Regions from separate parts of the Vibrio sp. YMD68 genome, predicted to be linked through region 1. Evidence: predicted binding sites of a transcription regulator. Region 1 holds the regulator's gene; each other region holds the start of a gene.
The links. The regulator MetJ, encoded in region 1, represses methionine synthesis genes. The targets are predictions, from matches to a motif close to TTAGACNTNTANANGTCTAA.
Positions count from the first base shown of each region.

Region 2: the regulator MetJ is predicted to act here: its motif matches at 3,035-3,054, upstream of metH (methionine synthase).
Region 3: the regulator MetJ is predicted to act here: its motif matches at 7,196-7,215, upstream of metA (homoserine O-succinyltransferase).

Region 1 is NZ_CP124614.1:176,286-186,477, forward strand. It holds gene modF (molybdate ABC transporter ATP-binding protein ModF) at 1-35, shown strand, start outside; gene glpX (class II fructose-bisphosphatase) at 96-1,103, opposite strand; gene zapB (cell division protein ZapB) at 1,441-1,683, shown strand; gene metF (methylenetetrahydrofolate reductase) at 1,856-2,746, opposite strand; gene QF117_RS06785 (bifunctional aspartate kinase/homoserine dehydrogenase II) at 3,047-5,458, opposite strand; gene QF117_RS06790 (O-succinylhomoserine (thiol)-lyase) at 5,462-6,676, opposite strand; gene metJ (met regulon transcriptional regulator MetJ) at 6,953-7,273, shown strand; gene QF117_RS06800 (malic enzyme-like NAD(P)-binding protein) at 7,512-8,804, opposite strand; gene rpmE (50S ribosomal protein L31) at 9,235-9,450, opposite strand; gene priA (primosomal protein N') at 9,725-10,192, shown strand, end outside.
Region 2 is NZ_CP124614.1:2,885,799-2,895,990, forward strand. It holds gene metH (methionine synthase) at 1-2,986, opposite strand, end outside; tRNA gene QF117_RS19060 (tRNA-Asp) at 3,259-3,335, opposite strand; rRNA gene rrf (5S ribosomal RNA) at 3,400-3,515, opposite strand; rRNA gene QF117_RS19070 (23S ribosomal RNA) at 3,639-6,527, opposite strand; tRNA gene QF117_RS19075 (tRNA-Val) at 6,929-7,004, opposite strand; tRNA gene QF117_RS19080 (tRNA-Lys) at 7,076-7,151, opposite strand; tRNA gene QF117_RS19085 (tRNA-Glu) at 7,154-7,229, opposite strand; rRNA gene QF117_RS19090 (16S ribosomal RNA) at 7,353-8,899, opposite strand; rRNA gene rrf (5S ribosomal RNA) at 9,352-9,467, opposite strand; rRNA gene QF117_RS19100 (23S ribosomal RNA) at 9,556-10,192, opposite strand, start outside.
Region 3 is NZ_CP124614.1:1,834,208-1,844,399, forward strand. It holds gene QF117_RS14410 (HD domain-containing phosphohydrolase) at 1-2,559, opposite strand, end outside; gene QF117_RS14415 (tripartite tricarboxylate transporter substrate binding protein) at 2,861-3,832, shown strand; gene QF117_RS14420 (tripartite tricarboxylate transporter TctB family protein) at 4,119-4,616, shown strand; gene QF117_RS14425 (tripartite tricarboxylate transporter permease) at 4,631-6,157, shown strand; gene QF117_RS14430 (DUF3859 domain-containing protein) at 6,268-6,690, opposite strand; gene QF117_RS14435 (AAA family ATPase) at 6,666-7,061, opposite strand; gene metA (homoserine O-succinyltransferase) at 7,241-8,182, shown strand; gene pilW (type IV pilus biogenesis/stability protein PilW) at 8,388-9,149, shown strand; gene rlmF (23S rRNA (adenine(1618)-N(6))-methyltransferase RlmF) at 9,146-10,192, opposite strand, start outside.

The DNA.
Region 1 (10,192 bases):
AAGGGCATAAAGCTGTTATTACGCATATCGAGTAATATAGAGTTGATCAAAAAAGGCTTCATTCTAAAACGAAGCCTTCTATCAAAATACTCTAATTACAGAATGTGATCGCGTACTTCAGGGTCTTTACGCTCTAGGTAGTGAATCGATTTAATACGACGGATGGTACGGCAGCGGCCACGGATGACTAAGGTTTCCGTCGTCGCGATATTTCCTTTACGGGTAATGCCTTCTAGAAGGTCACCTTTAGTGATGCCCGTTGCGGCGAAAACCACATCGTCACTGCGCGCCATATCTTCCATTTTAAGCACGACATTCGTAGCCACGCCCATTTCAGCACAACGCTTCAGTTCTTCTTCACCAAACTTACGGTTTTCTTCGGTATCGCCTTTTACTTCATGGCGAGGGATCAGCTTACCGTGCATGTCACCATCGAGAGCACGAATAACCGCAGCAGACACCACACCTTCAGGCGCACCGCCGATGCAGTACATAACATCGACTTCGCTGTCAGGCATACAGGTGAGAATAGACGCCGCCACATCACCATCTGGCACAGCGAAAACGCGTACGCCCATGGCTTGCATTTCTGCGATCACTTTATCGTGACGAGGCTTAGCAAGCGTGGTGACAACCAATGTATCTAACGTTTTACCGAGTGCTTTCGCAATATTTTCAAGGTTTTCTGCTAGCGGTTTATCAAGGTCGATGCAGCCTTTCGCACCAGGGCCAACCACGAGTTTTTCCATGTACATGTCAGGCGCTTTTAAGAAGCTACCTTTCTCGCCCGCAGCAAGAACAGCCAGTGCATTCGATTGCCCCATAGCGGTCATGCGAGTCCCTTCGATAGGGTCTACCGCGATATCAACGGCATCACCGCCTTTACCTACATTTTCACCAATGAAAAGCATCGGCGCATCATCAATTTCACCTTCACCGATCACGATCTCGCCGCTAATGTCGGTTTTATTGAGTAGGCTGCGCATAACTTCAACCGCTGCACCGTCAGCAGCAATTTTATCGCCACGGCCAAGCCATTTGTAACCTGCTAATGCAGCACCTTCGGTAACTCGTGAAAATGCCATTGCTAAGTCGCGTTTCATGATGACTCCAAATATGAAAGGGAAAAGGAAAAATTCGGCGAGATTTTAGCACATCAAAAAGGAAACGTTTGCTTTTTTGTCTAATGGCCATTCAGCGCATGATATTTTCAAACAAATTGAAGCGTGAACCTTGGCTTGGTCAGGTGTTTGTCAATATGCGTGTGTTTTTTGAGCGAATGATATAAATTATCGAATATAGCGCGTGTTTATCGGCTCGCTGCTGAGTAGAATGGGGGCAATAGCAACACTCACCAAACAACGACTTAAGCACACATCCGTTTAAGCACACATTCACTTAAGCAAGTAACGACTTAAGCAAATAGAAAGGTAGGCTAAAATGTCTTTTGAAGTATTAGAGCAATTGGAAGCAAAGATTCAAACAGCGGTAGATACAATTTCACTGCTACAAATGGAAGTAGAAGAGCTAAAAGAAGAAAAGCAACTGCTAGAAAACGAAGCGAATGAGCTAAAAGCAAACCGTGAAGCTCTAGAGCAAAAAACAGAGCAGATGCAACAAGAACAAGCGGCATGGCAAGAACGTATCCGCGGCCTATTGGGTAAAATGGATGAAGTAGAGTAGGCGCTCGCTTACTTTTTCTTGAGCTTGTAAATAATTTTTTGAAGCTTAATGAGCTTTCTTGGAAGCCGGATTCGTTTGCTTTACAGCTAGATGGGTTTTCTTTGAATTTATAATAAAAACGCCAGCGATGATTCGTTGGCGTTTTTGTTTTTCTGACCGCAGGCGAATTCTATTACCCTTGTGGGCGAACACCGAGCGTATGACAAAGTGCGTACGTCATTTCAGCGCGATTTAGCGTGTAGAAGTGGAAATCTTTAACACCTTCACGGCTTAAAATTCTCACCATATCGATCGCTTGGCTGGCTCCGACTAGTTGGCGTGTGGTTGGGTCGTCGTCTAGACCTTCAAACTGTTTTGCCATCCAGCCCGGGACTTTTACGTTGTTCATCGCGGCAAAACGAGACGCTTGTTTAAAATTCGACACGGGTAAAATACCTGGCACAATTTCAACATCAATCCCAGCTGCGACACAGCGGTCACGAAAACGCAGGTAACTTTCGACATCGAAGAAGAATTGAGTGATGGCACGATTTGCGCCTGCATCCACTTTGCGTTTCAGGTTGAGAAGATCAGATTGTGCACTTTTCGCTTCAGGGTGAACTTCAGGAAACGCAGCCACAGAGATATCAAAGTCATGGCGTTCTTTCAGGAGCGTCACAAGATCTGATGCGTACATGTCTGGTGCACCGCCACCAGGTGGAATGTCGCCACGAAGTGCCACAATGCTTTGAATGCCATTATTCCAGTAATCATCCGCGATTTGGATTAACTCATCACGAGAGGCGTCAATGCACGTTAGGTGAGGCGCAGCAATCAAGCCGGTTTGATCTTTAATGTCTTTGATGATGGAGTGCGTACGGTCACGCTCGCCAGAGTTTGCGCCATAAGTAACAGAAACAAACTTTGGTTGTAGAGTTTTCAGGCGGTGTACAGAGTTCCATAGTGTTTCTTCCATCTTTTCACTGCTCGGTGGAAAGAACTCGAATGACACATTAATGTTGTCTGAAAGCTCAGCAACATTTTGGTTTAATGCATCTATGTGACCTGCGTGTGTGTATCCCATCTTACTCTCCCTGTGATCAATGTAATCACCAAACTTTAAAATCGACGTTTAGACGTCTATATGTCCACAGGATGTAATGAAAGCGATTTAATGTCAACAGTCTAACTATGAATTTTTTTCATGTTGATAATGAGCCAATCTCAAGTAGAGATGAAGTCGCTATTCAATGAGTTATGCAAGTAGGTATTCAAGCAACCATTAAGGCAACCATTGAGGCGATGAGTAGGATGATGCAAGAAAAGAGGGGAAAAAATGGGCTAGATAATCTCTAACCCAATTATTGACATGAAATAGTCCAGGTTACAGTAGGCTCGACAATAGGTTCAGATCCGATTGAATCGCTCCCGCCGTGACTTCTCGCCCTGCGCCAGGGCCACGAATCACCAGTGGGTTGTCTTTATACCACTTACTTTCAATCGCAAAAATATTGTCGCAAGGGAGCAGGTTGGCGAGTGCGTGCTCTTTGTTGAGCGCTTCAATACCAACGGTTGCTTTGCCGTTCTTCTCGAGTCGAGCAATGTAGCGCAGTACTTTATCTTCACGCTGAGCTTTTTCCAATCGCTCGGCCAGAATCTCACTCAGTAGAGCACTCTTATCTAGGAAGTCATCCAGCGGGAGGCCAGCCAGCTCTTGAGGCACTAACGATTCCACTTTGACGTTTTCAGGTTCAATATCAAGGCCGGATTCACGGGCAAGGATAACCAACTTGCGCATAACGTCTGACCCATCAAGATCAGAACGCGGATCGGGCTCTGTTAACCCTTGTTGCCAGGCTAAATCAACCAGTTCACTGAAAGGAACCGAGCCATCAAACTGCTGGAATAACCACGACAGTGTGCCCGAGAAAATGCCAGACAGCGCCATGATGTCATCGCCACTTTCACGAAGATCGCGAACCGTGTGATTGATCGGTAAGCCCGCCCCCACGGTGGCATTGTATAACCAATGGCGGTTGATTTTACTGAATGCATCCTGAACTTGATGGTAATAGTGACTGGATGCGGATCCTGCCACTTTGTTTGCTGAGATAAGGTGCATACCGTGTGCAGCAATGTCGAGATATTGATTGGCAAGCACTTGGCTAGCGGTGACATCCAGGACGATTACATCATCGTAGCCCTGAATCGCTCCTAGTCGCTCAATCCATTCTTTGCCATTGTGAGTGACCGATTCATCGTTAAATCGCTTCTCAACGCTGCTTGCATCGATTCCTTGCTCATCAAACCAATACGTCTGGCTGTCGATGACGGCAACGAGGTTGAAGCTCATTCCGCGGCGTTTTTCTAACTCATTTTTTTGGACAGAGAACAACTCAAGCCAACTACGGCCAATATTGCCCTTGCCGCATAACGCAATCGCGACACGTTTCTGTGCCTGGAAAAGTTGAGTATGAATCGCATTGACCAACGGTGTTATCGGCGTTTTGCGTGTTACGGCCACAAGACTTAACCCCGATTGAGATTCAGAGATGAACTCGACCGGTGAAGCTTTCAGTTGTTGGTAAAAGCCGTAACAGTGATTCGGGTTTTTCGCCACGCCCGCACCGACGGCAGCGACAAGGGAATACCCTTCTTTGAGTTTGATTTCCGCTTCTATCGCGGCATCTTGCAGGTGGCTTAAGGCACCGCTAGCAATTTCGGCGGTATAAGCAAGACGCAGTTTGTATTGATCAGGTTGAGCTTCATAGGCCAGCGGTTCAAGCTGGGCGCGTTTTAGGCTTTGTAGTACTTCGGTTTCTACGCGTTCAAAATCGTGGCTGTGAGCAAAGGAAAGCTGAATCAGCAATACTTCGTCAAGTGAGGTGATGATTTTTGCACCACGACCAGAAGCCAGTACGCGTTCAATGCGTGTTGACCCTGATTCGGCTTGATAGCTGCAACGTAAATGAAGATCCATGGTGCTTTGAGCGACAGGTTGCAAAGTACGACTGTGCAGTACGGGCGCAGCAAGCCGAGCCAGTTCACTGGCTTCATCTAATCGAAGCAGCGGCAGTAAGCAAGCATCGCTAACAATGCGGGGGTCGGCACTGTATACGCCGGCCACATCGCTCCAGATGGTCACCTGCGTGGCTTCGGCTAATGCCCCGATAACGGTGGCTGAATAGTCCGAACCATTACGGCCAAGCAGTATGGTATGGCCTTCGCTGTCTTGCGCCATAAACCCAGTGATGACGACACGATGATGTGTATGTTGAGCCAACACTTCTTTAATCAGTGGATACGAGCTGGCTCGATCGACTTCTGGCTGAGTACCTGCTTCTGCACGCAAGAAAGCACGAGCATCTTGAGCAACGGCATTCAGTGCATTTTGTGAAAGCAAAGCCGCCAGCAATCTTGCAGACCAGACTTCACCGTGACCTAAAATGGCCGCACGTTGCGCCTCTGTCAGTGGCGCGGTCAGTTCACCAAGCGTACTAAATTCATCGCTGAGTTGAGCAATTAAACTGTGTTGTGCATCACCCGTAAGAAGGGCGTTAATCAGATCAACTTGAAACTGCCTTAGCGCCTGTAATTCTTCGTGTGCGAGTCGACCGTCTTTGGAAAGCGCATCCACAAACGCGATTAATCGGTTGGTGGTTTTGCCTGCCGCCGAGACGACCACCAGATCTTCAGAACCTGAATACTCTTTGAGAATATTGACGACGCGACGGTAACATTCAGGATCCGCGAGGCTGCTTCCACCAAATTTGTGCAGTTGACGTGAAATGGTCATGAATTACGCCTCTTTCTCTGAAGGGGGTGTATTTTGAGAATCCGCGGCATCGCCAGTAAAGTCGGCGGCTTTTTGAAAGGCTTGCTTGAGGTCATCGATCAGATCATCGGCATCTTCTAGACCAACCGAGAGGCGAAGAAGTTGCTGAGAAATGCCAGCTTCAGCAAGCGCTGCTTCCCCCATGGCTCTGTGGGTCATGGAGGCGGGGTGACAAATCAAGCTCTCAACACCGCCAAGCGACTCTGCCAGTGAAAACAGTTCGAGTTGTTCAACAAAGAACTTTAATTGCTCAAAGGTTCCGCCAAACTCAAAGCTCAGCATAGAACCAAAGCCTAACTGTTGTTTTTTGGCAATCTCATGGCCCGGGTGGCTTTCTAGGCTCGGGTGATAAATGGTTTTCACTAAAGGTTGACGTTGAAGTTCGACTAAAATGGTTTGCGAGCTTTCTTCGTGCACACGCATGCGCGCGCCCAATGTACGAATGCCGCGTAACGTCATGTAGCTATCAAAAGGCGTACCTGTAGCGCCAATGCAGTTGCCCCACCATCCGAGTTCTTCCGCATGCTCTTCGGTTTTGGTGATCACAACGCCACCAATCACATCGGAGTGACCATTGATGTATTTGGTGGTTGAGTGAATAACAAAGTCAGCGCCAAGCTCTAAAGGCTTTTGGAACACCGGAGTTAAAAAGGTATTGTCGACCGCGACTAATGCCCCGACTTGTTTGGCTTTTTGGCATGTTTTCTCAATGTCGACCACACGTACTAAAGGATTTGATGGGGTTTCAATCAGAATCAGTTTTGGTTTTTTAGCAATGGCCGCGTCAAAGGCTTTGGTATCCGATTGATCAACAAATTCCACCTTGAAGTCACCTTTAAGGCTTCGCGTATTAAACAGGCGGTAAGTGCCACCATAGCAATCGTGTGGAGCAACGATAAGATCATCTGGCCCCAAAAATGTTGATACCCAAAGGTTAAGTGCAGACGTTCCACAGTTTGTGACCACCGCGCCTTTTCCTGATTCTAGCTCAAACAAGGCGGTTTCAAGCAACCCGCGATTTGGGTTTCCAGAACGTGTGTAATCGTATTTAGGCACTTCGCCAAATGCAGGGAAGCCGTAATTGGTTGAGAGATAAATAGGTGGCACCACAGCGTGATGTTGCGTATCTGACTCGATTCCCGTACGAACTGCGATTGTTGCTGGTTTGCGGGTGCTCATAAATCCTTCCTTTGTGTATGGCTATGCTTTTTGACGCTGCTATAATGACTCTTAAAGGGCAATACGGCTATACCTAGTTAGTTAGATGGATAGACCTAGGTATATGGATAGTTTCAGGTTGCTATAAGTTATTCCCTTCCTTATTTTTGACACTTTACTTATCAAAAATGAAGACGTCAACACTTCTAGACGTCTATATGTCTTTGCTTATAGACTTAAATCCGGCTAAAATTGCCCCTCAACTTAAATACCCTATGATAATAACGAAGGTGCGCAATGGCAGATTGGAATGGTGAATACATTAGTCCATACGCGGAACACGGCAAAAAAAGCGAACAAGTAAAGAAAATCACAGTATCGATTCCGCTAAAAGTACTGAAGGTATTGACCGATGAACGTACGCGTCGTCAGATAAATAACCTACGCCATGCGACCAACAGTGAATTACTGTGTGAAGCTTTTCTTCATGCTTATACTGGTCAACCGTTACCGACGGATGAAGATTTACGAAAAGATCGCCCAGATGATATTCCGGCAGAAGTGAAAGCACTGATGACGGCAATGGGGATTGAATTTGAAGCCTACGATCAAGAATAAAAAGGGCTCAGCTAGCTATTATTTCATTGGCTAAGCGTTACGCGAATAGTGTCGTTAGCGCAGTTAGGCTATCGCTTGTTGTACCGACATTTTAAAATGGTACAGAAACAAAAAAACCGCAGTGACTTTATAAAAAGGCTGCGGTTTTTTAATGCTTGGAATACCGTTAGCAAAGAGCGTCGATTACGACGCCATATAATTGCCTAGCATCTAGCATCTAGCATCTAGCATCTAGCATCTAGCTTTCTAGCATGTAATTTTCTGGCATGTCGATTCGAGCTACTCCAGATTCAACCGCAGCCACTGCCACCGCTTTTGCTACGCGAGGCAACAAACGTGGATCCATCGGTTTTGGAATGATGTAGCTTGACCCGAACTCAAGGCTATCAACACCTGCGGCTTTTAATACCTCGGCAGGCACGGGCTCTTTAGCCAGTTCTCGGATAGCTTTCACCGCGGCTAATTTCATTGAATCATTGATTTCGCTTGCACGTACATCAAGAGCGCCACGGAAGATGAACGGGAAACACAGAACGTTATTGACCTGATTTGGGTAGTCACTGCGACCAGTACCCATAATGAGGTCGCTACGAACCTCATGGGCAAGTTCAGGTTTGATTTCTGGATCTGGGTTGGAACAGGCGAACACGATCGGCTTATCAGCCATCAGTTTTAGCGCTTCAGGTGGCAGCAAGTTTGGCCCTGATACGCCTAAGAATAAATCAGCACCTTCAATCACATCTTCAAGGGTGCGCTTATCGGTATTGTTGGCAAACAGCTGTTTGTATTCGTTTAAGTCATCACGACGTGTGTGAATCACACCTTTACGGTCAAGCATGTAGATCTTTTCGCGCATGGCACCACACTTGATCAACAGTTCCATACACGCCACCGCTGCTGCGCCCGCACCCAGACAAACAATGGTAGCCTCTTCCAACTTTTTGTCTTGCAGTTCAATTGCATTCAGCATGCCCGCTGCGGTAACAATGGCGGTACCGTGCTGGTCATCGTGGAAAACAGGCACATCACAACGCTCAATCAGGCGACGTTCAATTTCAAAACAATCCGGTGCTTTAATGTCTTCTAAATTGATGCCACCAAAGGTATCGGCAATGTTAGCAACGGTATCGACAAACTCGTCAATGGTGCGGTGTTTCACTTCGATATCAATAGAATCTAAGCCAGCAAAGCGTTTGAACAACAGCGCTTTGCCTTCCATAACCGGTTTTGAGGCGATTGGCCCTAAGTTACCTAAACCCAAAATTGCGGTACCGTTAGAAATGACTGCAACCATGTTTCCTTTCGCGGTGTACTTGTAAACATTGTCTACGTTCTGCGCGATTTCGCGAACAGGCTCTGCAACACCAGGGCTATAAGCCAGTGCCAGATCTTCCGCTGAATTAGCGGGCGTTGTGAGTGCAACGGCAATTTTACCTGGGTTCGGGAATTGATGGTAATCAAGAGCTTGTTGACGGAAGGCTTCTTGTGCAGATAACTCAGCAGAGTTTTCTTGACGGTTGTCATCGGACATAGGGTTAGGTACTCATCGAAAATGTGGCCATAGGGGGAGACCATTCTAGAGTATGTAAGTCAACCTGCCTAGGTCAGAATGCGAGTCATATCATTAATAGTTATGAATGGACTACTGATAAGACCAGATCTGGGCTCACTGAGTTTATTTAAGATAAAGAGGATGAGAGGAGTAAAATAGGAAGACAAGAAGGGAAGTGAATAAGAAGAGGAAAAGCTAGGATGAGAAGAGGAAGACAATAAAGAAAAAGATAGGAAGAGGGGGGGAGTATAGGAAGAAAAGAAGGGAAACGAATAAAGAAAAGGAAAAGCTAGGATGAGAAGAGGAAGACAATAATGAAAAAGATAGGAAGAGGCGATGAGATTAGAACCACAGACACAAAAAAGGACGCCTGAGCGTCCTTTTTCTTAATTAGGTATAGCGCGAGCTATTACTTGCTTGAAAGAGCACCGAAACGCTTGTTGAATTTATCAACACGGCCACCAGTATCAACGATACGTTGCTTACCAGTGTAGAACGGGTGACATTTGTCACATACGTCTAGGTGGATAGTTTCTTTAGTTAGCGTTGAGTTGAACTCAAACGAGTTGCCGCAAGAACAAGTTGCTGTCGCTGCTTTGTATTCTGGGTGGATTCCAGCTTTCATGGGATAACCTCAATTTAGGCCGTGTCGCTATCCGATGCTATGCCGGACACCACACGTAGTTAATAAAACAGTATGGATAACACTCTCTTCCTGGCGGGTCGTGATGACCAATGCCCTATCAGAAAGCCCTATCACTAAGGCGCAGTATAGTAATGAATACTTGCGTGAGGATCAACAGGTTTGCTAACTATTTAGCCACTTTTTTAGCTTCCCTCTTTACTAAGCGATCATTTAGACTGTGTTTTCTTGTTGCCGTTAAAAGTTGCCAATCACTATGCGCCCATCCATCGCTCGAGTTGCTCTGCCTGTTCCTCTGGATAAGCAATTTGATTATCTCATTCCAAATCATCTATTTCCGGTGATTGGTGGGCGAGTCAGTGTGCCTTTTGGCCCTCGAAGTCAGATCGGGATCGTGACGGCGATGGTGAGTGAATCTGAGTTTGAAATATCGAAGCTTAAACCCATTTACAAAGTGTTGGATTCAGAACCTGTCTGGCCAGAAAAACTGTATGGTTTACTTCATTGGTGCAGTCAGTTCTACCAATACCCGCTTGGCGATACCTTTGCAAACGCCTTGCCCAGCGCTCTTAAAAAAGGCAAACCAGCCGACTTTACGGCCCAAGTAGAATGGCAGTTAACCCCAGCAGGTAAAGATCAGTTGATGCAGGGATTTGGTCGAGCCGTAAAGCAAGCCACGGTAATGAAGATGCTCGAGCATGGGCCGTTATCTCATCAGTCCTTT
Region 2 (10,192 bases), 640 kb from region 1:
CGAGAAGCTTCTCTTTCTCAACGCGATCGAGTAAGTCATTCGCATCTTTGAAAAGACGTCTCGCCTCTTCACCGACTTCTTCATGATCTAAAATGGCAGGGTATTTCCCCATTAATGTCCAAGTCATGAAAAATGGAGTCCAATCGATATACTGACGCAGAACCGACACATCAAAATCTTTGAAAACATGAATACCCGGTTTTTCTGGCGCGGGTGGTGTGTAAGTAGCCCAATCGATATCAACTTTGTTCTGACGGGCTTTTTCTAATGTCACTGGTTTAGTGCGGGGGGTTTTACGAGCATGCTGATCACGAACACGTTCATAATCTAAATCGAGCTTTGATGTAAATGCTGGTTTTAATTCATCAGACAGTAACGATGTACAGACACCTACGGCTCGAGATGCATTATTGACGTAAACGACTGGTTCTGAATAATTCTGTTCAATTTTGACCGCAGTATGCGCTTTCGAGGTCGTTGCTCCACCGATAAGAAGTGGAAGCTTAAAACCTTGACGCTCCATCTCTTTAGCTACATGTACCATTTCATCTAGAGATGGCGTAATTAACCCAGAGAGGCCAATAATGTCGACGTTTTCTTCTTTCGCAACTTTTAGAATCTTCTCACAAGAGACCATAACACCGAGATCAATAATATCGTAGTTATTACACTGAAGCACAACGCCTACAATGTTCTTACCGATATCATGAACATCCCCTTTAACGGTCGCCAATAAAATTTTGCCGTTAGTCGCACCCACATCTTTAGTTGCATTGATAAATGGCTCTAAATGAGCAACAGCTTGCTTCATTACCCTTGCAGACTTAACCACCTGAGGAAGGAACATTTTACCTTCGCCAAATAAATCACCGACAACATTCATGCCATCCATCAACGGGCCTTCAATCACCTCTATTGGACGCGCCGCATTCAAACGTGCTTCTTCGGTATCTTCAACGATGAAGTCGGTAATTCCTTTAACAAGAGAGTGCTCTAACCGTTTCTCTACCGGCCATGTTCGCCATTCAAGGGCGGACTTATCTTCAACTTTTCCAACGGCACGCTCAAGATATTCAGTTGCGATATCGAGAAGACGTTCGGTCGAATCATCACGGCGGTTAAGAACGACATCTTCAACCGCTTCGCGTAAGTCTTCTGGGACGTTATCGTATATCTCCAATTGACCCGCGTTCACGATCCCCATATCCATTCCATGTTTAAAACAGTGATAGAGGAACACGGCGTGAATCGCTTCCCGAACGTAGTTATTCCCTCGGAAAGAGAAAGACACATTTGAAACGCCGCCAGAAATCATCGCATGAGGCAGGGTTTGCTTAATATCGGCGACCGCTTCAATGAAATCGACAGCATAATTGTTATGCTCATCAATCCCTGTAGCAACGGCGAATATGTTTGGATCAAAAATAATGTCTTCAGGTGGGAAGCCAACTTCGTCAACCAGTATATGGTATGCGTTAGTACAGATTTCTACTTTTCGTTCACGTGTATCGGCTTGACCGACCTCGTCAAACGCCATCACAATAACCGCAGCACCGTATCGTCGAACTAATTTAGCTTGTTCTATGAACTTCTCTTTGCCTTCTTTTAAAGAAATAGAGTTAACAATACCTTTGCCTTGAATACACTTAAGGCCCGCTTCAATGACTTCCCACTTTGATGAATCGACCATCACCGGTACTTTCGAGATTTCTGGCTCCGATGCACATAAATTAAGGAAACGAACCATACATGCTTCCGCATCGAGCATGCCTTCATCCATATTTATATCGATGATCTGAGCGCCATTCTCGACTTGCTCACGGGCAACGCTCAACGCTTCGTCGTAGAGTTCTTCTTTAATTAAACGCTTAAACCTAGCAGAACCTGTGACATTCGTTCGCTCACCAACGTTAACAAATAGGGATTCTTTAGAGATGGTTAAAGGCTCTAAACCAGAAAGACGGCACGCCACTGGAATATCGGGTAACTGTCGAGGAGTAACACCTTCGACCGCTTCGGCCATTTGACGAATGTGTTCAGGTGTTGTGCCGCAACAGCCACCAATAAGATTCAAGAATCCACTTTCAGCCCACTCTTTTACGTGTTCAGCCATATCTTCAGGGGATAGGTCATACTCACCGAACGCGTTAGGTAGACCAGCATTAGGGTGTGCTGAGACGCTGCATTCTGAAATACGTGACAACTCACTAACATACTCACGTAATTCGTCTGGCCCTAACGCACAGTTCAAGCCAAATGAAATAGGTTTTACGTGGCGTAAGGCGTTATAAAAAGCTTCCGTTGTCTGCCCTGAAAGGGTACGCCCAGAAGCATCGGTAATGGTACCTGAGATCATAACCGGCAATGTGATGCCCACTTCTTCAAATACCGATTCAACAGCAAATGAACATGCCTTGGCATTCAACGTATCGAAAATCGTTTCAATCAAAATCAGATCTGAACCACCTCTGATCAACGCACGTGTCGATTCAGAATAAGCCTCGACAAGCTCATCAAAGGTTACGTTACGAAACCCGGGATCATTAACATCAGGTGAAATGGTACAAGTTCGGTTTGTAGGGCCTAAAACACCTGCAACATACCTTGGCTTATGTGGTGTTTTTTGAGTCCACTCATCAGCAACCTTTCTAGCGAGCTTAGCCGCTTCAAAGTTAATCTCTTCACTCAGGCTTTCCATCTCGTAGTCTGCCATTGCGATCGTGGTTGCATTGAATGTATTCGTCTCAAGGATATCAGCCCCAGCTTCTAGATACTGGCCATGGATATCTTCAATGATTTGAGGCTGAGAAAGAACTAACAGGTCATTATTTCCCTTAAGATCACAATGCCAGTCAGAAAACCGTTCACCGCGATAATCCTTTTCTTCAAGCTTAAAATCTTGAATCATGGTGCCCATGCCACCGTCGATAAGTAAGATTCTTTCCTTTAATTGTGCTTCAATCTGTTGCTTTACATTACTTCCCACAATACAGCCTCATTCCTTTTTTATACCTTACATCCTACCACAGTCTATTCAGCTGTCTAGACGTCTAAACAATAAAGAACGGGTCTTAGAATAGATTTATCTCCAAAGGGTATTTTATCGATTTGATGTCATGCTGCAATGTTGGCTATAGGGTATAAGGGATAAAAATCAGAATGGAAAGATAGAAGATATTGCTACTGGATTTTGAGCATTTAGATCGTATTCAAACGTAAAAAAGCCCAAGTCTTTCGACTTGGGCTTTCTCAATATAATGGCGGAGTGGACGGGACTCGAACCCGCGACCCCCGGCGTGACAGGCCGGTATTCTAACCAACTGAACTACCACTCCGCAGTGGCAACTTGCTAAGCAAGTGTCCATCTGTTTCTAAACGCTGTCTAGAAACGAAATTAAAGCCTGGCGATGTCCTACTCTCACATGGGGAAGCCCCACACTACCATCGGCGCTACTGCGTTTCACTTCTGAGTTCGGCATGGGATCAGGTGGGTCCGCAACGCTATGGTCGCCAAGCAAATTCTTCTTTTGTCTTCACTTTTTAAAAAGTGAAAGCAAAAAATCTGGAAAACTGATTATAAAAGTTCAAACACGCATTCAATGTTCTTTATTGAGTCCACAAAACCCCTTGGGTGTTGTATGGTTAAGCCTCACGGGCAATTAGTACAGGTTAGCTCAATGCCTCACAGCACTTACACACCCTGCCTATCAACGTTCTAGTCTTGAACAACCCTTAAGGGCACTTAAAGTGCCAGGGAAGACTCATCTCAGGGCTCGCTTCGCGCTTAGATGCTTTCAGCGCTTATCGATTCCGAACTTAGCTACCGGGCAATGCCACTGGCGTGACAACCCGAACACCAGAGGTTCGTCCACTCCGGTCCTCTCGTACTAGGAGCAGCCCCCTTCAATCTTCCAACGCCCACGGCAGATAGGGACCGAACTGTCTCACGACGTTCTAAACCCAGCTCGCGTACCACTTTAAATGGCGAACAGCCATACCCTTGGGACCGACTTCAGCCCCAGGATGTGATGAGCCGACATCGAGGTGCCAAACACCGCCGTCGATATGAACTCTTGGGCGGTATCAGCCTGTTATCCCCGGAGTACCTTTTATCCGTTGAGCGATGGCCCTTCCATTCAGAACCACCGGATCACTATGACCTGCTTTCGCACCTGCTCGAATTGTCATTCTCGCAGTCAAGCGGGCTTATGCCATTGCACTAACCACACGATGTCCAACCGTGTTTAGCCCACCTTCGTGCTCCTCCGTTACTCTTTGGGAGGAGACCGCCCCAGTCAAACTACCCACCAGGCACTGTCCGCAATCCCGATAAGGGACCAACGTTAGAACATCAAACGTACAAGGGTGGTATTTCAAGGTTGACTCCACTCCATCTAGCGACGAAGTTTCAAAGTCTCCCACCTATCCTACACATGTAGGTTCAATGTTCAGTGCCAAGCTGTAGTAAAGGTTCACGGGGTCTTTCCGTCTAGCCGCGGGTACACTGCATCTTCACAGCGATTTCAATTTCACTGAGTCTCGGGTGGAGACAGCGTGGCCATCATTACGCCATTCGTGCAGGTCGGAACTTACCCGACAAGGAATTTCGCTACCTTAGGACCGTTATAGTTACGGCCGCCGTTTACCGGGGCTTCGATCAAGAGCTTCGACCGAAGTCTAACCCCATCAATTAACCTTCCGGCACCGGGCAGGCGTCACACCGTATACGTCATCTTACGATTTTGCACAGTGCTGTGTTTTTAATAAACAGTTGCAGCCACCTGGTATCTGCGACTCCTAGTAGCTCCATCCGCAAGGGACTTCACCGCCAAGAGCGTACCTTCTCCCGAAGTTACGGTACCATTTTGCCTAGTTCCTTCACCCGAGTTCTCTCAAGCGCCTTGGTATTCTCTACCCGACCACCTGTGTCGGTTTGGGGTACGATTTCTTATAATCTGAAGCTTAGAGGCTTTTCCTGGAAGCATGGCATCAATGACTTCACCACCGTAGTGGCTCGACATCGTATCTCAGCGTTAAGAAAGTCCGGATTTACCTAAACTTTCCGCCTACGTACTTGAACCTGGACAACCGTCGCCAGGCCCACCTAGCCTTCTCCGTCCCCCCATCGCAATTATAAGAAGTACGGGAATATTAACCCGTTTCCCATCGACTACGCCTTTCGGCCTCGCCTTAGGGGTCGACTTACCCTGCCCCGATTAACGTTGGACAGGAACCCTTGGTCTTCCGGCGAGGGGGTTTTTCACCCCCTTTATCGTTACTCATGTCAGCATTCGCACTTCTGATACGTCCAGCAGCCCTTACAGACCACCTTCAACCGCTTACAGAACGCTCCCCTACCCCGCATACAAAGTATGCAGCCGCAGCTTCGGTGTATAGCTTAGCCCCGTTACATCTTCCGCGCAGGCCGACTCGACTAGTGAGCTATTACGCTTTCTTTAAATGATGGCTGCTTCTAAGCCAACATCCTAGCTGTCTAAGCCTTCCCACATCGTTTCCCACTTAGCTATACTTTGGGACCTTAGCTGGCGGTCTGGGTTGTTTCCCTCTCCACGACGGACGTTAGCACCCGCCGTGTGTCTCCCGGATAGTACTTACTGGTATTCGGAGTTTGCAAAGGGTTGGTAAGTCGGGATGACCCCCTAGCCTTAACAGTGCTCTACCCCCAGTAGTATTCGTCCGAGGCGCTACCTAAATAGCTTTCGGGGAGAACCAGCTATCTCCAGGTTTGATTGGCCTTTCACCCCTAGCCACAAGTCATCCGCTAATTTTTCAACATTAGTCGGTTCGGTCCTCCAGTTGATGTTACTCAACCTTCAACCTGCCCATGGCTAGATCACCTGGTTTCGGGTCTAATCCTAGCAACTGTACGCCCAGTTAAGACTCGGTTTCCCTACGGCTCCCCTAAACGGTTAACCTTGCTACTAAAATTAAGTCGCTGACCCATTATACAAAAGGTACGCAGTCACCCAACAAGTGGGCTCCTACTGCTTGTACGTACACGGTTTCAGGTTCTATTTCACTCCCCTCACAGGGGTTCTTTTCGCCTTTCCCTCACGGTACTGGTTCACTATCGGTCAGTCAGTAGTATTTAGCCTTGGAGGATGGTCCCCCCATATTCAGACAGGATATCACGTGTCCCGCCCTACTCGATTTCACTGATTATGATGTGTCGGTTACGGGGCTATCACCCTGTATCGCGAGACTTTCCAGACTCTTCACCTGCATCATTAAAAGCTTAAGGGCTACTCCAATTTCGCTCGCCGCTACTTTCGGAATCTCGGTTGATTTCTACTCCTCCGGGTACTTAGATGTTTCAGTTCCCCGGGTTTGCCTCGTTGTGCTATGTATTCACACAACGATACGTGCTTATGCACGTGGGTTTCCCCATTCAGAAATCCCAGACTCAAACGGTTATTACTACCTAATCTGGGCTTATCGCAAGTTATTACGTCTTTCATCGCCTCTGACTGCCAAGGCATCCACCGTGTACGCTTAGTCACTTAACCATACAACCCCAAGAGGTCTTATGTATGGTAAACAACCAAGGTGTAATTTGTCTCTCATTATTTGAATGAGCGAGAGACATCAGTTTGTCTCACTTTAAAAAGTGACATCAAACTGCGATTTTGCCGGACTCAAATATAAACAATCATGACGAGTCATGTTGTTTCCAAAAACACTTGAATGTGTGTTGGTACCTAGTCTCTAAAAGAGAATAGGATTTGAGAACTTTTATTTGAACAACAACCAATCAAGTTGTTGTTCGTCAGCTTTCCAAATTGTTAAAGAGCGAGTGTTTACTTTTTCAAGTTAAAGCACTTTCTAATGACTTTCGTCGACAAGAATCCGAACCATATTCGTTTTACTGAATTGGTTTGGAAGTCAACATCCAAAAGTCTTTAGAGAGTGGTGGGCGATACCGGGCTCGAACCAGTGACCCCCTGCTTGTAAGGCAGGTGCTCTCCCAACTGAGCTAATCGCCCACATTAAGTTTCTTTTTATTTTCACTTTTTAAAAAAGTGACAATAAAAAGCCATCTTCCTGTGGAGAAGAATGGTGGGTCGTGCAGGATTCGAACCTGCGACCAATTGATTAAAAGTCAACTGCTCTACCAACTGAGCTAACGACCCAATGGTATCCCGTAGGGGAGTCGAACCCCTGTTACCGCCGTGAAAGGGCGGTGTCCTAGGCCTCTAGACGAACGGGACACTAGATTTACTTTCACTTCTTAAAAGTGAAAACAAACTGTTGAAATATCTTGGGAGATATTTCTTTCTCTTTACATTTTAAACCATCAATCTGTGTGGGTACTCATCGTGAAAATCATCGTATAAGGAGGTGATCCAGCCCCAGGTTCCCCTAGGGCTACCTTGTTACGACTTCACCCCAGTCATGAACCACAAAGTGGTGAGCGTCCTCCCCGAAAGGTTAAACTACCCACTTCTTTTGCAGCCCACTCCCATGGTGTGACGGGCGGTGTGTACAAGGCCCGGGAACGTATTCACCGTGACATTCTGATTCACGATTACTAGCGATTCCGACTTCATGGAGTCGAGTTGCAGACTCCAATCCGGACTACGACGCACTTTTTGGGATTCGCTCACTATCGCTAGCTTGCTGCCCTCTGTATGCGCCATTGTAGCACGTGTGTAGCCCTACTCGTAAGGGCCATGATGACTTGACGTCGTCCCCACCTTCCTCCGGTTTATCACCGGCAGTCTCCCTGGAGTTCCCACCATTACGTGCTGGCAAACAAGGATAAGGGTTGCGCTCGTTGCGGGACTTAACCCAACATTTCACAACACGAGCTGACGACAGCCATGCAGCACCTGTCTTAGAGCTCCCGAAGGCACACCTGCGTCTCCGCTGGCTTCTCTAGATGTCAAGAGTAGGTAAGGTTCTTCGCGTTGCATCGAATTAAACCACATGCTCCACCGCTTGTGCGGGCCCCCGTCAATTCATTTGAGTTTTAATCTTGCGACCGTACTCCCCAGGCGGTCTACTTAACGCGTTAGCTCCGAAAGCCACGGCTCAAGGCCACAACCTCCAAGTAGACATCGTTTACGGCGTGGACTACCAGGGTATCTAATCCTGTTTGCTCCCCACGCTTTCGCATCTGAGTGTCAGTATCTGTCCAGGGGGCCGCCTTCGCCACTGGTATTCCTTCAGATCTCTACGCATTTCACCGCTACACCTGAAATTCTACCCCCCTCTACAGTACTCTAGTCCAACAGTTTCAAATGCAGTTCCGAGGTTGAGCCCCGGGCTTTCACATCTGACTTATTGAACCACCTGCATGCGCTTTACGCCCAGTAATTCCGATTAACGCTCGCACCCTCCGTATTACCGCGGCTGCTGGCACGGAGTTAGCCGGTGCTTCTTCTGTCGCTAACGTCAAGAGATAAGCGTATTAAACTTACCCCCTTCCTCACGACTGAAAGTACTTTACAACCCGAAGGCCTTCTTCATACACGCGGCATGGCTGCATCAGGCTTTCGCCCATTGTGCAATATTCCCCACTGCTGCCTCCCGTAGGAGTCTGGACCGTGTCTCAGTTCCAGTGTGGCTGATCATCCTCTCAGACCAGCTAGGGATCGTCGCCTTGGTGAGCCATTACCTCACCAACTAGCTAATCCCACCTAGGCGTATCCAATAGCACAAGGCCCGAAGGTCCCCTGCTTTGCTCCAAAGAGATTATGCGGTATTAGCCATCGTTTCCAATGGTTATCCCCCTCTACTGGGCAACTTCCTAGGCATTACTCACCCGTCCGCCGCTCGTCAGCAAAGAAAGCAAGCTTTCTTTCTGTTACCGCTCGACTTGCATGTGTTAGGCCTGCCGCCAGCGTTCAATCTGAGCCATGATCAAACTCTTCAATTTAAAGTTTTGATTCCCTAAATAAATAGGGCTCGGCTCAACGAATACTGACTTCAAAACTAGGATTTATCCGAAGATAAACCTGTAATTCTAAAGCTATTACCATTCCAACAGAATAGTAATGAATTGACTGTGCTCTTTTTGGTTTTCACTTTAAAAAGTGAAATCAAACAGCTCAAAGCTGTACCAAATTGAATTGGTCACTCAGTTCATTGAAACCAAAGTTGTTTCCGAAGAAACTGTTTTTACCTAGGTAAAAACATATTGGATTTTCATCAACGAGTGCCCACACAGATTGATAGGTTTAAATTGTTAAAGAGCGTTGCTTTTCAAGGCCTTAACCTCTCAAGCGGATGCGTATAATACGCTTTTGACTCTGTAAGTCAACATAATATTCTAAGTTATTACTTAAAAAACTATGTTGACTCGTCTCATCGAGACAAGTCGGAATTAAAGCCTGGCGATGTCCTACTCTCACATGGGGAAACCCCACACTACCATCGGCGCTACTGCGTTTCACTTCTGAGTTCGGCATGGGATCAGGTGGGTCCGCAACGCTATGGTCGCCAAGCAAATTCTTAAATTCGGAAAACTGATTATAAAAGTTCAATCACACATTCAATGTTCTATTTGAGTCCACAAAACCCCTTGGGTGTTGTATGGTTAAGCCTCACGGGCAATTAGTACAGGTTAGCTCAATGCCTCGCAGCACTTACACACCCTGCCTATCAACGTTCTAGTCTTGAACAACCCTTAAGGGCACTTAAAGTGCCAGGGAAGACTCATCTCAGGGCTCGCTTCGCGCTTAGATGCTTTCAGCGCTTATCGATTCCGAACTTAGCTACCGGGCAATGCCACTGGCGTGACAACCCGAACACCAGAGGTTCGTCCACTCCGGTCCTCTCGTACTAGGAGCAGCCCCCTTCAATCTTCCAACGCCCACGGCAGATAGGGACCGAACTGTCTCACGACGTTCTAAACCCAGCTCGCGTACCACTTTAAATGGCGAACAGCCATACCCTTGGGACCGACTTCAGCCCCAGGATGTGATGAGCCGACATCGAGGTGCCAAACACCGCCGTCGATATGAACTCTTGGGCGGTATCAGCCTGTTATCCCCGGAGTACCTTTTATCCGTTGAGCGATGGCCCTTCCATTCAGAACCACCGGATCACTATGACCTGCTTTCGCACCTGCTCGAATTGTCATTCTCGCAGTCAAGCGGGCTTATGCCATTGCACTAACCACACGATGTCCAACCGTGTTTAGCCCACCTTCGTGCTCCTCCGTTACTCT
Region 3 (10,192 bases), 1.7 Mb from region 1:
AGCATCATCAAAATGACGTTGCCAGGTTTGTTGCCCTATCTGATGGATTCGTTTCACTTGCTCTTCGCCCATAAATTCACTGCCTACATTGGATGTCGCGATAAATTCGAAGTCACTTTTTAACTGCTCCTGGCGAGTCAGCCATTCTTCCATCAATGTTTGTTCTGTCTGTTCGTTATTGTTGGTTCTCTCGCTGTTTTCAGTTTGCTTGTTGTTTTCTTCATTGAGTAATTGCTTGAGGTAGTGGATTTCAGCATCACGCCATAGCACCTCAAAGCGCGTTCTAATTTCATGAATTCGATTATAATTGGCTTCCAGTTTACTGCCCTTATCTACGATGTGTTCCGGGGTCGTTATCTTTCCACAATCGTGAAGCCAAGCGGCGATCTGAAACTCCTTCCTCTCTTTATCATCGGCAAACTTAAAGTCTTTAAACTTACCCTCTTGGGCATTTTCCACTGCATCTGCCAGCAACATCCCTATTTCAGGCACTCGGTTACAATGCCCAGCAGTATAAGGCGACTTTTCATCGATCGCTTGAGCAATCAAACGAATAAACGACTCGACAAATTCTTCTTGCGATTTTTGATAACGCTGAATCTCTTCCACCATATCCATCATAGAATCAGACAGTTCAGACACTTCTTTTATGCGTGATTGAACATGATGGACATCGTCGAACTGACGTAGAGAAATTTTGTACGTTTCTTTCGTTAGTAGATCCACGGGTCTAACGATCGGGTTGCCAAATACCCAAGCGACAGGCAACAAAAGAAACAGAATCATGAAGCTCAAGCCCATCGATGTCAGTACCTTGGGGATCACCTTATCAATCACAACTTGCTTGGGAACAAGAACGGCGAAGTACTCGGTTTCCCGAGTAGGATCCTCCATTGGTGCGAGGTAAAGATAATGGTCTGACCCGTTGATGTCTTGTTCAATCATTTGATTTTGAAGGGTCGGTTGTTCAGTCAACGCCATCAGCTCGGCATACGGTACCAAGGTTTCATGCTTCAATTTTTGGTTTAACCATTTTTCATTCAGTGCTTGCCATTGCTTATCCGTCACATTGGCTATCGCTAACCCTATCGCATCCATTAACCTTTGATCATCCGTCTTCATTGATAAGTAATATTCGACGGGTTTATTGCGCGGTAAGGGGCGAATATTAAGGTCACTGGAATAGGTGGTATCTCTATAACCGTTTAAGACTGGCAATGCATCTACCACAGAAGTGACTTTCCCGGTACTGAGCCATTGCATCGCTTCATCAATACTGTTTGCAAATAGGACCGTTCTTTCTTTGTTTTTTCTGAGTAGCGTCTCCGTTGAGCGGCCTTTGACTAAAGCAATCGGAAGGGACATCAGCTGGTCATGCGTTTTTCTAGCATCCCTCAAGTGTGTTGCGATACCGAGGGGCATGGAATACAAAACGACACTGTTGACGGTGCCTACCTGGCTAGACGATTCTGGGGCCTGGGTAGATTGCAATAGATCTAATTCACCTCGATTGAATTTATCGGACAGCTCTTGCCAGGTGAATCCATTAACAAATTCAAACTTTAACCCCGTCATTTCACTCACAATGGCGAGAAGATCAACGGCGTAACCTCTTGGTTCACCTGCCAACGAGTAGTCTAAAGGGCCCCAATCATTTTGGTTGGATACCAGTAATGATCGGGAATCGTCTAAAAACCGTTTTTGCTCTGCATCAAAGGCCAGCACTTTAGAAGGGGGAAGAATGGTTCGTTGGATCTCTTTTTGTTGACTATGGCTAGAGGCAATAATTTCGCCTTTCTCATTAAAAATGTAAGATTCAACGCCTTGCTCCCCGCCTAATCCAAGTGCTTTGGGCGAAATCAGTGAACTGACTGAGGAAAGAACAATATCTATCCCTATCACTTCATGATTGGTTCTCACTGCGTAAGTTTGCCCGGTTATTTTAAGGTGTTGAAATAAATAGGGCTCAGTTTTAAGCACGTGCTCTTTTGTTGCTTGATCATACCAAGGCCGCTGAGTTGGGTAGAAGTTGCTCTCTTCCGTCGTTTTTTTGGTCAGCGTATAATTTTCAGTAAAATAGTGCGTCTCTCTTACCCTATTCTCTTTGGGTCCATTAACTTGTATCACAACCCAACGGTCATTCACCCCAGCCTCTATTTTTTCTCGTACGATTGGCGATGAATTAAGGTTAATTATTTGGTAAAAATCTTCGTTATCATTTCCCCAATAAATGCTATAAAACATGGGGTTATCTAGTAGTGTCTGCGTAAAAATAGTCTTCACTTCACGCTGACTGAATTGGTACTCAGTCACCACCGAAATATGCCTCAATAACCTCGCAACATTTGAAGCATTGGTTTCTATGTCCTTTATATGCTCACTGACTTTAGAGGACGTAAACGATAGCTTAGACAGCACTAAGTCTTCTGACATCTCTCTTGAAAAGTGATACTGGATAGAAATGGTGAAAAGAGAGGTGAGTATTGTAGCGAGGATGAATAAACTCCCGACCGTAAAACGAATCGAGTATTTTCTATCCTTCTTTTTTGAATCTTTCATTCCCACCCTCCATAGTGTGACTGAATGATAATGGCTTTTTACGCTCTAATTTAATTGACTCGATTTTTATTCAATCATTATCATAGCAAGCTAACCGCCGCCTTGAAGCGCACACCGTGAACTTTATGAACTAAATCCCCTAAATGACCAATATTCTTTTTATCTACACATTAAAGACAAAAAATTAACATCCACGTAACCTCAAGTGACTCTGCATAGTCGGCTCACTTGCCTATGTAGACAAACATAATGATAAGCACTCGTCTATTCAGCTCGTGCACCTACATAAGGAACGTGAAACATGTTTAAGGTATTAAAACCAACACTTGCAGCGTCTATTATCGCAGCATCATTTTCTTTCAGCGCTTTTGCAGCGGATCTAGAGAAAATCCACTTTATCATTCCAGGTGGTGCTGGTGGTGGTTGGGATATGACCGCTCGTGGTACAGGGGATGTTCTGGTTAAATCTGATATTGTTGAAAATGTCTCATTCCAAAACCTGTCTGGTGGCGGCGGTGGTAAAGCAATCGCACACCTTATTGAGACAGCTAAGCGCCAAGAAGACACCTTGATGGTGAACTCAACCCCTATTGTTGTTCGTTCATTGACGGGCATATTCCCTCAATCTTTCCGTGATTTAACGCCTGTTGCAGCCACCATTGCCGACTACGGTGCAATCGTTGCTTCTGCTGACTCACCTTACAACACATGGGAAGACGTCGTTAAAGAGTTTGAATCGAATCCGCGTAAAGTAAAAATTGCTGGCGGATCAGCGCGTGGCAGTATGGACCACCTTGTTGTTGCAGCAGCGTTTAAAGGCGAAGGGTTTGATGCGAAGAAAGTTCGCTATATCGCCTACGATGCAGGTGGTAAAGCAATGGCGGCATTGCTATCAGGCGAAACTCAACTTCTATCAACAGGTTTAGGCGAAGTGTTAGAAATGTCTAAATCAGGTCAAGTAAAAGTTATTGCCATTACGGCACCAGAGCGTCTTGAAGCGGCTCCTGACATTCCAACACTGGTCGAGTATGGCAATGAGACCGTATTTGCTAACTGGCGCGGTTTCTTTGCAGCACCAGGCGTTAGCCAAGAAAAAGTGGACTCATGGAACCAAGCTCTCACTAAGATGTACAAAACAGAGCAGTGGGAAGTGGTTCGCGACCGTAACGGTTGGATAGACAACTACAAAGCAGACAAAGACTTCTACTCATTCCTTGAAGACCAAGAAAAGCAAATGGGTGATCTAATGCGCGAGCTTGGTTTCCTTAAGTAACACCATTAATACCACATCAACATAGGGCTTCTGGGCAGTTATATGCCGTTGAAGCCCTTGATATAACACGTTTTGCCGTATACGAGTTTACCCTCAAAACTCCTTTGTTTATTGCATGTTTTATGTGCTTAATTTGCATGTTTGATGTGCTTAAGCAGGTAAGCCCAATTGACTAGCAGCAATCAGCTTACTTTTTGGTTAGCGCTTAGCTCTTCAAAATAGAAGATCACTACTCATTAACTTGCTCGTATACGGCTTTTTATTTCCCCAGCAATTGGAGTTGGATATGTCGGATTCGCCAACCAATTTTTTCACTAAAGAAAACTTACTATGTCGCGATAGAGTCGGGGCGTTTATCTTCCTTTTGGTCTGTTTATGTTACGGCTATCAAAGCACTCTTATTCCTTTGTTCCCTGGCGACGAATATGAACCGTTTACAGCCAGAACCTTGCCCACCCTACTGACATTTGCTGGCATTGGCCTATCCCTTCTTTTACTGGTCACCGGAAAAAAAGACACAGAAAGCGGCGCCGTTACCGACTTTGATTGGAAATTGCTTATCGCATTTTTGTGTTTGATGGCATTTTACGGACTTGGTCTGACCTACTTAGGTTTCGTGATAGCAACCAGCCTGTTTCTTCTTGCCGGGTTTTATTTACTCGGAGAGCGCAGAAGATCCGTGCTGCTGGGCGCGTCGTTCCCTTTTGTAATCGTTTTTTATTTGCTCCTGACCCAAGGTTTAGATATTTATCTTGAGCCTGGTCTGATCTTCACTCTCTGGTAATTAGGACTCACAATATGTTAGACGGAATTTTACAAGGGCTCTCTACCGCAGTGATGCCAATGAACATCATGATGGTGGTCGTTGGTTGCTTTGTGGGGACTTTTATCGGCATGCTACCTGGTCTTGGGCCAATTTCAGCCATTGCTTTGATGATCCCAATTACCTATGGCTTGGACCCTTCTTCAGGCCTTATCTTGATGGCCGGTGTTTATTACGGCGCGGTATTTGGCGGTTCAACCTCTTCAATCTTGATTAACGCACCGGGCTGCTCTTCGACTGTGGTGACAGCATTTGATGGCTACCCAATGGCACAAAAAGGCCAAGCGGGTAAGGCCCTTGCGCTGGCCGCCTATTCATCCTTCACTGGCGGTACGTTATCGGCAATTATGCTTCTTATTGCGGCGCCCGCACTTGCTAGCGTTTCGTTGAGCTTCCAATCTTCAGATTACTTTGCACTCATGGTCTTAGGCCTATCAGCTGTTGCCGCATTTGCTGGCCCAGGGCAAGTAGTGAAAGCATGGATGATGACGATTCTGGGGTTGATGCTTTCTACCGTGGGAATAGACAAAGGCGTGGGTGTAGAACGCTTTACTTTCGGCCTCACTGACCTAATGGATGGCTTTAGCTTCTTATTGCTTGCTATGGCGACATTTGCTCTCGGTGAAACGCTGATGGGGATATTAAAGCCAGAAAAAGACACCAGTGGCGAAGAAAATCAAATCATGGCCAATATTGGCAGCATGAAGGTTACAAAAGAAGAGTTCAAAGAAGTGGCTCCGGTCTCGATTCGATCGTCTATTCTTGGTTTCTTTACTGGCGTTCTTCCGGGTGCTGGCGCGACTATCGCTGCGTTTCTTAGCTACGGTATGGAACGAAGCCTCGCGCCAAAAGACAAGAAAAAAGAGTTTGGTAAGGGCAGCATTCGTGGTTTGGTTGCGCCAGAATCAGCAAACAACGCGGCATCAAGCGGTTCCTTTGTTCCTCTTTTAACATTGGGGATTCCAGGCTCGGGTACGACAGCCATCATGCTTGGTGCGTTAATCGCTTATGGGATTCAGCCTGGTCCACGTTTATTTGTAGAGCACCCAGATGTCTTTTGGTCGGTCATCATTTCTATGTACTTTGGTAACATCGTACTGGTTATTCTGAACCTCCCATTAATCCCTTACATTTCCAAGTTATTGGCTGTACCAAGGACGGTACTTCTTCCGATGATTTTGTTTTTCTCAATTACGGGGGTGTATCTCGTTTCATTTAACACCATGGATGTGTTCATCATGTTGATTGTGGCCATGGCGGCGATAGCGTTACGGCTTGCTAACTTCCCACTTGCCCCACTCTTGCTTGGGTTCATTCTTGGTGGATTAATGGAAGAGAACTTACGTCGTGCATTGATGATCAGTGATGGGGAATTGAGCTTCTTATGGGAACGTCCGATTACCCTGACCTTTACTGTCATCGCGGCCTTAGTTTTGATGAGCCCAATAGTGATTGGATTCATCAATAAGTTAAGATCCAAACCCGACACGGCTGTGCAGTGATTCATAACGCATCGTTTATATGAATAAAAACAGGCGCCTTTCACGGCGCCTGTTTTTTTTCTTTTTGATGACCACTACCTTGAAAAACGCTGGAGACGTCAAGATTTCGGTTAAAAGCCTCGGTGCTTCCAAAATTGCTGCTCATTCTTTCCAACTAAATGGAACGTTTTTTCAGCGACAACACGTCCCTGTAGCTCAATGGTCATTGTCCATTTACCCAACTTATCGTCTATCGGCTCCCACACTGTGTCACCTAAGTAGAAATCAAAGTCGTTACTGTTTATATATTCTTCACCGGTGAATGGTTCTAAAGGCTCGCCTTTTTTACTCAGTATCCCAGGGTGGTCGATGCAATAAGTGAACTTCTCGCCTTTGGCTTTTTTAATGTTGATGATAAGACCAAACTCTACATCAATCTCTGCTGGAACGTTGGTCGTAAACTCTTGAATTTTCGGTAAGTGTTTCGCTCGTGAATCCCATGTTGTGTATATACCGTATGACGATATGTCTATGACTGGCGATCGTTTTGCCATTGCTGCCACCGTTTCTTCATTCTAGTGATTGTTTTTTTGTCAACGTCATGAATATTGGCATAACTGCCCGTGCACTCTATGACGTCCAGTTTTAGGCCAAACTGACGTGCAAGGTGGTAATACGGCAGGATCTCCCAGCGACGCACGAAAGTATTGGACACAACAACACTCTCACCTTTAAAGAGTGCCTGTTCCGTCTGCTTAAAACACCATTCATGGGCATTCTGGATTAAGTCAGCATCATAATGATATTCCCCTTGAGCATTAATAAAAAACATATCGGCTTCAAAATGGGAAGCATTCATCGTCTGTGCAAGTGTCGATTTTCCAGAGCCTGGTAAGCCACGAATTAGGGTGAATGTTTGTGTCATAACGGTTTGCTCATGCTTTGTTCATTACTATAGGATCACTTATAGAAGTCGCCTTAGAAGTGATTATAGAAGTTGCATAGTAACGTAATTTAGATTCATTTTCCTATCGACATCTCATACCGATTACGTTAAGTTTGGATGTATAGACGTCCAAAACAAATAGCTTAGGGAGAAGAGCTGTGCCAATTAAGATCCCCGATCAACTGCCTGCATCCGATGTATTGCGCGAAGAAAACATATTTATCATGCCCGAGTCTCGCGCCTCAACTCAGGAGATTCGTCCGCTCAAGGTGTTGATCTTAAATCTTATGCCCAAAAAAATTGAGACTGAAACTCAATTCTTACGGTTGCTTTCTAACAGCCCACTACAGGTGGATGTAGAATTGCTGCGTATTGATGATCGACCAAGTAAGAATACCCCAACAGAACATCTGGATAACTTTTATCGCCAATTTGAAATGGTGAAAAATCGTAACTTCGATGGCTTGATTATTACCGGCGCTCCTCTTGGTCTTGTGCAGTTTGAAGATGTGATTTATTGGGATCATCTACAAAGCATCATGAACTGGGCCAAAAGTCATGTGACATCGACACTGTACGTATGCTGGGCGGCTCAGGCAGGGTTGAAGCTTCTTTACGACCTGCCAAAACGAACTCGAAAAGAAAAGCTCTCTGGCGTGTACCATCATAAAATTCACCAACCGTTCCACCCTGTTTTACGAGGTTTTGATGATACGTTTTTGGCTCCCCATTCTCGCTATGCGGATTTTTCTCCTGAGTTCCTAGAAGAGCATACGGAGCTGGATATTTTAGCCAGTTCCGATGTCGCTGGCGTTTACCTCGCAGCGACGAAAGACAAACGAAACGTTTTTGTAACAGGCCACCCAGAGTACGACGCGCTCACATTACATCATGAATACATTCGTGATTTAGGCGAAGGCATGGAGCCAGCAATGCCCATTAATTACTACCCAAATAACAACGCGGATAACAAACCGTGTGCCAGTTGGCGTAGTCATGGCCACTTACTGTTCTCTAACTGGCTCAATTACTGCGTTTATCAACAGACCCCTTACGATCTTGATAAGTTCAGTGAAGCCCACTTTACGAAAGATGATTAATAATCAACACCTTATTTACTCTTTAGTTAATAAGACACAAAAGAAACGGTCATTAATATGACCGTTTTTTTATGATTGCTAACTTGCTCGCATTGTTCCTTGCTCGGTATTTCTAACCGTAACATTCCGAATATGATGAATTTGCTAACAAGGAGCCCTTATGAACAAAAAGACACTTTTTGGTGTGTTGTCAAAAATTACCGCGATGCCCTCAAAGACCGCTGCTATCAACATAGCGACGAGCGTAGTTATCGGCACAGTGATGAGCATAACAGGTTGCGTGACAGTCACAGAAGGCAACGAGACACCGACAAAATCATCGTCAATTGACATGGCGGAAACCCGTTTAGCATTAGGGCTTGGGTACCTTGAAAAAGGCAACATGATCAGAGCGAGAGAGAACCTAGAAAAAGCACTCAAGCATGCCCCCAATTACTATCGAACTCAACTTAGCATGGCCCATTATTATGAGGCGGTGGGCGAGCCTAAATCGGCTGAAAATATCTACAAGACGGCTCTTCGTCAACACCCTAAAAATGGCAATGTGCTCAACAACTACGGTACCTTTCTGTGTAAGCAAGGAAACGTCAAGCAAGCGGATGAGTACTTCAATCGCGCCGTCAACCAACCCTATTACTATCTCATTTCAGGCAGCTACGAGAACGCGGCTTTATGTGCCTTAAAAGCGGGCAATACGGTTCAGGCAAAAACGTATTTTGAACGCGCATTGGACCATGATCCAAATCGTGCCCGCTCACTCTTACAATTAGCAAAAATAGAAATAGAACAACAAGAATTCACCGATGCAAGGATAAGGCTAATGCATTTCCATCAACGTTTTGGGCTGCGAGCATCATCGTTAACCTTGTCGGTCGAGCTAGAAAAACAAGCTGGCAATACCGCTTTAGAAACAAAGTACCAGCGCCAACTGAATGATCTGATAGCGAAACAGTCTTCAATGAACTAACTTTTCAGCTTGAGCCACTTTTGTCGCTGTGGTGCCGTTTTAAACGTCCACGCGACAAAACGGCTGATCTTTTGCCCTTGGCTCATTTCTACGACTTTCATTTCCAATGCACCTATCTTTTCTAACGTCTTTTGCATCCACTTAACGTTCTCTTTTTTAGAGATCAGCGTGGTAAACCATAATACCTGATGGCCAAACTGTTTGCTTTCAACGGCCATGTTTTTGATAAACTCAGCTTCGCCACCATCGCACCAAAGTTCTGCTTTTTGGCCACCAAAATTGAGGGTTGGAGCGCTGGCTTTTGACGGTTCTCCTGCTCGTTTTAACGTGTTTTTTAACGTGCCCTTTTTCGCTTTATTAGCATTCAGGTTATTAATTTTTCGCTGACTGCCCTGCTCTGCCTCTTGTAACGACTTATGAAAAGGAGGGTTGCAGGTGGTAATGTCATAGAATTCTCCTGCCTTTATCACCCCTTCAAAAAAGTGCTGACCGTTTTGTTGAAGACGACACTCGATATTGCGCTGTAGCCGTTCGTTATTCGCCACGATCTTATTGGCGTTTTCCACTGACACTTCATCAATGTCACTCGCCACATATTGCCAACCGTAGTCGCACACGCCAATAATTGGATAGATACAATTTGCCCCAACACCAATATCAAGCGCTCTGACCAAAGCGTGCTTGATTGATTGACTCTCAGTCGATAGCAGCTCCGCAGCGCGATGAATATAGTCCGCTCGGCCGGGTATAGGTGGGCAAAGATACCCTTTAGGAATGTCCCACTCTGTCACTTTATAGTGATGCGCTAGTAACGCTTTATTCAACAGTTTGACCGCTAACGGATCTGAAAAATTAATGCTCTTCTCACCACGTGGGTTGTTGATAACGCATGGCTTCAATTGAGGCAGAGCAACCATCAACGCTTCAAAATCATAGCGACCATGGTGCTTATTTTTCTTATGCAGACCGGCTTGGCTGGTCACGGTTTGCACGTTCATTGCTGATGACTGACCCATCGTTTTTAACTGGCCGATCGCTTTATT